Regions from separate parts of the Janthinobacterium sp. 1L-D-8-B-C4 genome, predicted to be linked through region 2. Evidence: predicted binding sites of a transcription regulator. Region 2 holds the regulator's gene; the other holds the start of a gene.
The links. The regulator FliA, encoded in region 2, starts transcription of late flagellar genes. The targets are predictions, from matches to a motif close to CTAAAGTTTNNNNNNNNNNNGCCGNTA.
Positions count from the first base shown of each region.

Region 1: a site for FliA is predicted at 1,789-1,815, ahead of AC0Z42_RS10980 (DUF5610 domain-containing protein). Genes of this name have one in related genera too.

Region 1 is NZ_JBXAVX010000005.1:82,417-86,830, reverse strand. Features, by position in the region: gene pyrF (orotidine-5'-phosphate decarboxylase) at 1-261, shown strand, start outside; gene sbcB (exodeoxyribonuclease I) at 304-1,749, opposite strand; gene AC0Z42_RS10980 (DUF5610 domain-containing protein) at 1,890-2,492, shown strand; gene AC0Z42_RS10975 (GGDEF domain-containing protein) at 2,495-3,460, opposite strand; gene AC0Z42_RS10970 (HPF/RaiA family ribosome-associated protein) at 3,648-4,025, opposite strand; gene AC0Z42_RS10965 (DUF1345 domain-containing protein) at 4,202-4,414, opposite strand, start outside.
Region 2 is NZ_JBXAVX010000006.1:52,326-56,739, reverse strand. Features, by position in the region: gene motD (flagellar motor protein MotD) at 1-575, opposite strand, end outside; gene AC0Z42_RS12355 (flagellar motor protein) at 592-1,338, opposite strand; gene AC0Z42_RS12350 (RNA polymerase sigma factor FliA) at 1,320-2,051, opposite strand; gene AC0Z42_RS12345 (MinD/ParA family ATP-binding protein) at 2,093-2,965, opposite strand; gene flhF (flagellar biosynthesis GTPase FlhF) at 2,958-4,262, opposite strand.

The DNA of each region.
Region 1 (4,414 bases), on a different contig from region 2:
GCCACCTTCCCTGAAGAACTGGCGCAGGTGCGGGCGATTGTCGGCGACATGCCGCTGCTGGTGCCAGGCATTGGCGCCCAGGGCGGCGACATCGCCGCTACCGTCGGCGCGGGCCAGACGGCAAACGGCATGGGCATGATGATCAGTTCCTCGCGGGCCATCATCTATGCCAAGCCGCAAGACGGAGAAGACTGGGCCGACGCGGCGCGGCGCGTGGCAATTGAAACGCGCGATGCGATCAATGCGCATCGCTCATTGTAAGCTGTACCATGAAAAATGCCGGGCTTGCCCGGCATTTTTCATTCAGTCACGCTGTGGCGCGACGATTTCGGCATAATCGTACAGTTCCCCGAGAATCTCCTCCCCCCGCTCATCGACCGATTCCGACAAGGTATCGATTTCCGTAAACAGCATCTCGATGGTGCGGGCACCGGCTTCGCCGTCGAACAATCGGGCGGCGCGGTGCTCTTCCCAGCGTGCGCTTTCCGCTTCGCTCAGGGTCTGCGGGAAGTTGCGCGCGCGGTAGCGAAACAGCAACTCCTGCAAGCGCTCGTCACTGAAGGAAGGGCGGGCGCTGGCCAGTTTTTCTGGCGTCTCGCGGCGCAAGGAATCGAGCACGCGGCGGTCGTCGTTGCTGACAAAGCCGTTGTACAGGTCTTCATCGACGTCGGCACGGCCTTCGGCGGGGCGCTTGAACACTTCAGCCCAGATGGCGTCCATGTTCGGCGCGCCGGCCGCCAGGCGGCCGTTTTCCAGCGCGGCAGCAATATCGATGCCCCATTGCGCAGCCATCGGCGGTGACAGGGTTTTCAAGTTGCCCACCAGCATGGGTGACTTGTTCAGATGCACGCTTTTCACGGGCAGGCGCGTCATGCCTTCGAGCATGGCGTCGGTGCGCGTGAACAATCGCGTGCGGATGGTGTCGGCATCCAGCGTGAACAGCTCGCTTGGGTCGTACTGGCAATCCCATACCAGGATTTCATTCTTGTTGGAAGGGTGCGTGGCCAGCGGCCAGACCACGCCGATGCAGCCGCGCTCGGCCGGGAACATGCCCGACACGTGCAGGAAAGGCTGGCGCTGGGCGGCGGCCAGGTGCATGCCCATTTCGCTGGCGACCTTGTCTTTCTTGTGCAGCGCCAGGCAGAAATCGAACAGTTTTGGTTGTTTCTCCTTGATCAGGCGGGCCAGCGCGATGGTGGCGCGCACGTCGGACAGCGCATCGTGCGCCGCTTCATGGAGCAAGCCGTTAGCCTTGCTTAAATGCTCGAGCTTGAAACTGGTCTGGCCATCGTCGCGCTTCGGCCAGGAAATCCCTTCGGGACGCAGCGCATGCGTCATGCGCACCACGTCGAGCAGGTCCCAGCGGCCGCAATGGTTTTTCCATTCGCGCGCATATGGGTCGATCAGGTTGCGCCAGAACAGGAAGCGCGTTACTTCATCGTCGAAACGGATGGTGTTGTAGCCCACGCCGATGGTGCCCGGCTCCGAAAAGGCCGCTTCGATGGTGGCGGCGAACTGGTGTTCGGGCACGCCTCGCGCCAGGCATTGCTGGGGCGTGATGCCGGTGATCAGGCACGATTGCGGGTCTGGCAGGAAATCATTGGCAGGCTGGCAATACAGCATGATGGGTTCGCCGATTTCGTTCAGGTCGGCGTCGGTGCGGATGGCCGCGAACTGGGCCGGCCGGTCACGGCGCGGCTGCACGCCAAAGGTTTCGTAGTCGTGCCAAAGAAAAGTCTGGTTTGTCATTGGTGGTGCTTGCATGGTGTGCGGCGAAAAAAGTCGCCGCTTCAGTTTTCGGAATTCTTGCCGATATTACCAAAGAGAGGATCAGCTGTACTGCGCATTCTCGCATGGAGTCAACCATTGTCCGTCCAAGGAGGCTTATCGTGTCACTTCCCATCGCCGCAAGCGGCAATTCCGCCAGTTCCGTCAGCAATACCGGCAATATCACCACCGGTGTCACCGGCAAGGACGACAAAGTCAAGCAGGCCGAAGGCAGCACCGCCCAGATGAGCGTCAACGACCGCTCGAAACTGCAGCTGAACGCCGCCATTTTGCAGGCGTCCATGAATGTATCGATCAGTTCGCAGAATGATCCGCTGGCGCTGGTCTACAAATCGGCCATCACCAGCATCAACGAAGCGCTGCAGGCCGATTTTGGCGACGACGCCGTGCAAAACGCGGCATCGCAGGACAATAGCGCCGAAGCGACCGCGAACCGGATTGTATCGCTGTCGACCGGCTTTTTCGAGGCGTTCAAGAAGCAGAACCCCGGCATGGACAACGATGCCGCGCTGGAAAAATTCATGGGCACCATTTCCGGTGGCATGGAAAAAGGCTTTTCGGAGGCGCGCGACATCCTGAAGGGCTTGAATGTGCTGCAAGGCGATATCGCCGGCAATATCGACAAGACCTATGAGCTGGTGCAGAAAGGCTATGCCGATTTCGTCGCCGCGCATTCCAGCAAGAAGGCCGACACGGCGGCTTGAGCTTACACCGCAACGCGGTTGCGGCCGGCATCCTTGGCGCGGTACAGCGCCGCATCGGCCGTGGCGATCAGGCCATGCTCGTCCTGGCATTGCGCCAGGCTGGCCACGCCGAACGAGCCCGTGATATGGGGCAAGGGACAGCGCAGATCCTCGAAAATGACCGCCTGCCGCATGCGCTCGCACAGGCGTTCGGCCACCAGCAGCGCCAGGTGTTCATTGGTGTCGGGCAAAATAACCATCAATTCCTCGCCGCCATAGCGCACCGCAAAATCGGTGGGGCGCAAGGCCGCACCCACCACCTGGGCGGCGATGCGCAGCGCCTGGTCGCCGGCCTGGTGACCGTGCTGGTCGTTGAAGCGCTTGAAATGGTCGAGGTCTATCATCAGCAGCGACAGCGGCGCGTCGCTGTCGTGCGCGGTGGTGATCATGCTTGGCAACAGATCATTGAGCCAGGCGCGGTTGTACAGGCCGGTCAGGCTGTCGACCATCGACAACTGGCGGTAGAACTCGCCCAGTTTCTGGCGCCGGCGCAGCAAGGCATTGGCGGCGCGGATGCGAAACGACATCAATCGCAGCAGGTTGCGCGCCAGGCCGTTCGACTGTTCGATCAATTCCCACACCAGCACGGCGTCGATCACCAGCACATCGGTTTCTTCCAGCGCGGAAATGGCGGTCAGGTTGCTGGCCTCATCGAGCACCGATTGTTCGCCCACGCTTTCGCCGGGCAAGACTTTGCTGACGGTGCCGTCATCCATGCCGGTATAGGTATCTGCCGCCACCGCCAGCGAGCCGCGCAGCACGATATACAGGCAGGCGCCGCTGTTGTCGCCCAGTGCTTCGCCCGCTTCAAGCCGCAGCACCGGGCAGTGCGCCAGCATGGCCGCCGTGGTGTCATCGGCGGCGGCGGAAAACAGCTGAAGATCGCCGATATTGCAGCCCGAAGCGCCAAAATTGCCGATTTTTTCCACGATATGCTTTCCAGAGACGACCCCGCGCAAGCGGCGGGACGTGCGCATCATCATAGCGTAAAGCGTTCTTGGGAGTAATAACTATGGTTGATTTGAAAGCACAACCCACCACTTTCATGAAAGTGTGTGGCACAAAAGCAAAGGCAGCCTTGATCGGCTGCCCAGGTCTCATATGAAAAACGGGGGATTATTCGGCGGCTTCTTCGACGTCCGCCGTGTCATTCACGGCGTGCTTGCCGGTGGCGTGGCGTTTGCTGTCTTGCAGGCGGCCCAGGGCGCTGTCGATCGCGCGTTTCAGTTTGTCGGTAGCGCCGCTGACCGACTGGTGCACCGAAGCATTCTGCTCGGTGACGGCGATCGGCTGGTAGCCAGCGATGCGCGCTTCCATTACGCAGCGAATGTCGTCGGCGCCGCCTTTCGGGCCATTGGAGTCGCTAAGGTGGACTTCAATGCGGGTGATGTTGTCGCGGAAACGGCTCAGGGCTGTTTCCAGTACGGATTGCACATGTTCGTTCAGTCCAGCGTTGTTGGCGATGGTGCTGTCGGTTTGAATATTGATTTGCATATGCTATCTCCTGTCAATTCGAAAAAAACCCAACACGGGCGTCATGCTGTGCCCGGTCATTGCGGCAGCTTTGCCAGTCAATGCCCGTTGCATGAGACTTATCTTACTCCTGTTTGCCGGAATTCAAGGGCGCGGCACAATTAAGCCGGGCTTAACGGTTCAGCCAGGTCAAGTTTCTAATTGTTGATCAGGCCGGCTGCGATATTGATCGACAGTCCCAGTACCACCAGGTTGAAGAAAAAGCTCAGCACCGACTGGCCCAGCACGATCTGGCGCATGGTGCGCGTCTGCACCGTCACATCCGAGGTCTGCACGGCCACCGCCAGGGTGAAGGCGAAATACAGGAAATCCCAGTAGTCGGGGTCCTGCTCGTCATCGGGAAACTTCAA
Region 2 (4,414 bases):
CTGGCGCGCGCCGACGACAGTTCCCAGTTCGAGGCGAAGCTGGAATTGCTGATCGGCTGGATATCGGTATGGCCTTCTACCTGTACATTGTGAGCGTCGCCGCGCAGCAGCACCGCCACCGCGCGCAGCGCCTGGTCCGATTCCACCGTCAGACCGGCCGCGCCGGGATCGAACAGCACGCTGGCGTTAATTTCCACGCTGACGCCACGGCTGGTCTGCGTCACGCGCACCTTGCCTTCCTTCACCAGCGGCGCCAGGGTCGAAGTGAGGTCCTGCGCCAGGCGCGTCATGTGTTCGCGTTCGCGGCGGATCGCTTCGGTGCGCCGTTTCAGGGCCGGGTTCGGCAGCGCAATCGCCTGCGGCGCCTCCATCTGGATCGGCGGCGCGCCCTTGTCGAGGCTGAAGGCGGTGCCGATGGCGTCGGAAAACACCCGGTACTTGCCTTCATTGACCTGCGAGATGGCGTACATGACCACAAAAAAAGCGAACAGCAGGGTGATGAAATCGGCGTAGGAAATCAGCCAGCGGTCCTGGTTGTCAGGCTCCTCGTCATACTTCCTGCGCGCGCGCCGCATCATGGTCAGTGCTCGCTCAGTGTTCATGCAACAGGCTGGCCACGCGCTCTTCGATGATGCGCGTATGGTCGCCGGTGGCGATATCGTAGAACACGGCGGCGGTGATTTCATATTGCACCACGCGGCGCGAAACGATGGCTTTCAGCTTGTTGGCCACCGGCAGGAACAGCAAGTTGGCCAGGCCGACGCCGTAGATGGTCGACACGAACGCCACGGCGATGCCGCCACCAAGCTTGCTGGGGTCGGTCAGGTTTTCCATCACGTGGATCAGGCCCAGCACGGCGCCCAGGATGCCGATGGTGGGCGAATAGCCGGCTGCCGATTCCCAGATTTTCACGGCCTGGCGTTCGGCCAGTTCATAGGCGGTGATTTCCACGTCGAGCAGCTGGCGCAGCTTGTCGGGCGCGATGCCGTCGACGATCATGCGCAGGCCCTTGGCGTTGAAATGATCAGCCGTGCTTTCCATCATGCGTTCCAGCGCCAGGGTGCCGTCGCGGCGCGCCGTCAGGCTCCACAGGCCGATATCGCGGCCCAGCTCGGCACGCATGTCGGCCGGCGGAAAAAATACCCAGCGCAGCATTTCCAGCCCGCGCACAAAGGTGCGCAAGCGCGTTTGCAGCAGCACCGCGCCAAAGGTGCCGATGACCACAATGGCAAAAGCGGCCGGCTGCAGCAGCGAGGCCATCTTGCCACCTTCGAGCGCCTGGCCGACCAGGAGGCCCGCCAGCGCCAGCGCCAGCCCGATTACGCTGGACCAGTCCACGCCTGCTCCCTCAAGGTTGCGCGCAGGCGCGCGACGGCCTGGGTATGGAGCTGCGAGACGCGCGATTCGGACACGCCCATCACCGCGCCGATCTCTTTCAGGTTCAGCTCTTCCTCGTAATACAGGCTCATCAATATTTTCTCGCGTGGCGGCAGCGCGTCGATGGCGTCGATCACGGACTGCCGGAAGTCGGTGTCGAGCAAGGAACGCAGCGGGTCGCTGTCCTCGTCCACGCAATGGCGGTCGAGGAAGCTGTCATTGCCGTCCGGATCGTGGAAGTCTTCATAGTAGACCAGCTGGTGGCCACCGCCCTCGCCCAGCATTTCCTGGTAATCGACCAGCGATATCTTGAGCAGCTTGGCCACTTCCGATTCGGTCGGCGGATGGCCCAGGCGCTGCTGCAAGGTGCTCATCGCCTCTTCGATCTTGCGCATGTTCTGGCGCATGCTGCGCGGCAGCCAGTCGCTGGTGCGCAACTCGTCGAGCATGGCGCCGCGGATGCGCAGCACGGCATACGTTTCGAACTGCGCGCCATGCGTCTCTTCATAGCGCGTGATGGCATCGAGCAGGCCGATCATGCCGGCCTGGATCAGGTCGTCGACCTCGACCGATGGCGGCAACTTGGCCTTCATGTGGTGCGCCAGGCGCTTTACCAACGGAATATGTTCCGTCAGCAAATGATCCTTGTTCGATTTCCCTTTGACCGTGTACATAGGCTACTTATTATTATCTTTGATAGGGTGCTGCAAAATCATCAGGCGCTGAAATGGTGTGGACTCCCCGTCTGGTACAAGGTGGTGCCCAGCACCGGCGCCGCCGAGCGGGCCAGCCGTTCGGCCAGTCCGCGAAACGCCACCGATGCGCCAGCCAGCGGAAACGCATCGATCACGCTGCGGCCCAGCCGCGCCGCGCGATGCAGGTATTCGTCGGCCGGAACCGAGCCCATCGACGTCAGTTTCACGGCCAGGTAGCGGCTTGCCGCTTGTGCCATATTATCGTATACCACTTTTGCCTCGGTTTCGGAAGCGCCAGTGACAAGGATGCCGAAAGGACGGCGGCCCAGTTCCTGGTTCAGGCGCTTGATCAGGCAGTAGGCGGCCTTGATCGAAGTGGCGCTGGTCGAGACCTGCACCACGATATCGGCGCTGGCCATCATCGGCACCGGAAAGCAGGCGCCGCCCTGCCCGGCCATGCTCATGTCGCCATCGACCAGCACGATGCCGGCCTGGCGCGCCATCACTTCGAAGGTCTTGGCCAGGCGCCGCGCCTCTTCCTCGCTGGCGTAGCCGGGGCCGTCCATCAGATGGTCGCGCGCGCCCAGGCTGGCCACGCCAAAGCCCTGCGGCACCTGGTGAATCACCTGGTTCAGGCCGCATTGCTGGCGCGCCACGTCAAGCAGGCTGGCGCCGTGCGCCAGGCCCAGCCGTGAAGCGACGCCGTCGCCGCTGGTGCTGGCGTCGAGCAGCAGCACTTCATTGCCGGCATGCGCCAGCGAAGCGCCGAGGTTGACCAGCATCGCGCCCTTGTCGTCCTGCGGCGTGGCCGACAAAAACGTCAGCACGCGCGGCTGGACGCCGGCCAGCATGCGGCGCAAGCCTTCGGCCTGGTCGAAATCAAAGTTAGCCACCGTGCACCCCGCGCGCTTCATTGTTGCGGGTCGCGGCCTGGGCCATCAGCAGCGGCAGTTCGTCATCCGAAAACTGGGTTGCGGCGCTATCGCGCTTGAGCTTGAAGGCGCGGTCGATCAGGTAGCCGCGGTCGGCCAGGTACAGGTCTTCCGGCACGCGCTGGCCATTCGACACATAGAACAGATTGAGTTTCTGGCGTATCACCACGTCGAGCACATTGCCGATCGAGGCCGCTTCATCGAGCTTGGTCATGATGCAGCCGGCCAGGCCGCCGCCCTGGTAGGCGCGCACCACTTCGTTCAGGGTTTCCTGGGTCGCGGTCGAGTTCAGGCACAGCAGGCGTTTCACATCGGCGCCGGCGCCCGACAGCATCGCTACCTGTTCCGTCACCATCTGATCGCGCTGGCTGACGCCCACCGTGTCGATCAGCACCGTATGCTTGTTCTTGAGTTCTTTCAGGGCGATGCGCAGGTCGGCCTCGTCCTTGACCGAATGCACCATCACGCCGAGGATCTTGCCGTAGATGCGCAATTGCTCATGGGCGCCGATACGATAGGCGTCGGTGGTGATCAGGGCCAGCTTTTCCGGGCCGTGGCGCATCACGCAGCGCGCCGCCAGCTTGGCCGTGCTGGTGGTCTTGCCGACACCGGTCGGACCGACCAGGGCGAACACGCCGCCCTGTTCCAGCATCGCGTCTTCGTTGGCCATGGTGTTCAGGTTGCGGCTCAGCACGGTTTTGATCCAGCGCATGCTTTGCGCGCCGTCCAGGCCTGCCGGCAGTTTGTCGATCAGGTAGCGCGCCAGGCTGGCCGAAAAACCGGCTGCCAGCATTTCGCGCAGCACCACCATTTTTTGCGGCTCGCGATGCTGGGTGGCGCCCCAGGAAATTTCCGCCAGCTGGGTTTCCATCATGCCGCGCATGGCGCGGATTTCATTCATCATGCCGTCGATATCGGCGGTGGCATTCTTTTTCACGTGTGCCAGCGCGCTGGTCATCATCTGCTGCATGCGCGCCATGTCCAGGCCTTCGGCGGGCGCGGCGGCAGGACGGGCGGGCGGCGCGGACGGGCGCTGCGGCACGGCAAACTGGGTCTGCAGCTGCGGGCGCGGATGCGACATTTCGGACGCGGCCGGCGGCGAAGCGAGCGAGGCGGCATCGTCATTGGCCAGCGCGAGGATTTCCACCACGCCGTCGCCCTGGCGGTTCGACAGGATCACGGCATCGGGGCCCAGCGCTTCGCGCACCTTGCGCAGCGCATCGCGCGAGGTCGGCGCGGTAAATTTTTTCACATTCATGGCCGCACCCCCATGACTGGGTTGGCGTGTTGCTGGCTGAACTGTGTGACCATCATCGACTCCTGTTGCGTGAGCGCTGCCTCCCACATGGGACGAAGATCACTCGGACAGCCTCCATTATTGGGGATGCGCGCAGGAAATGATAGAAGGAA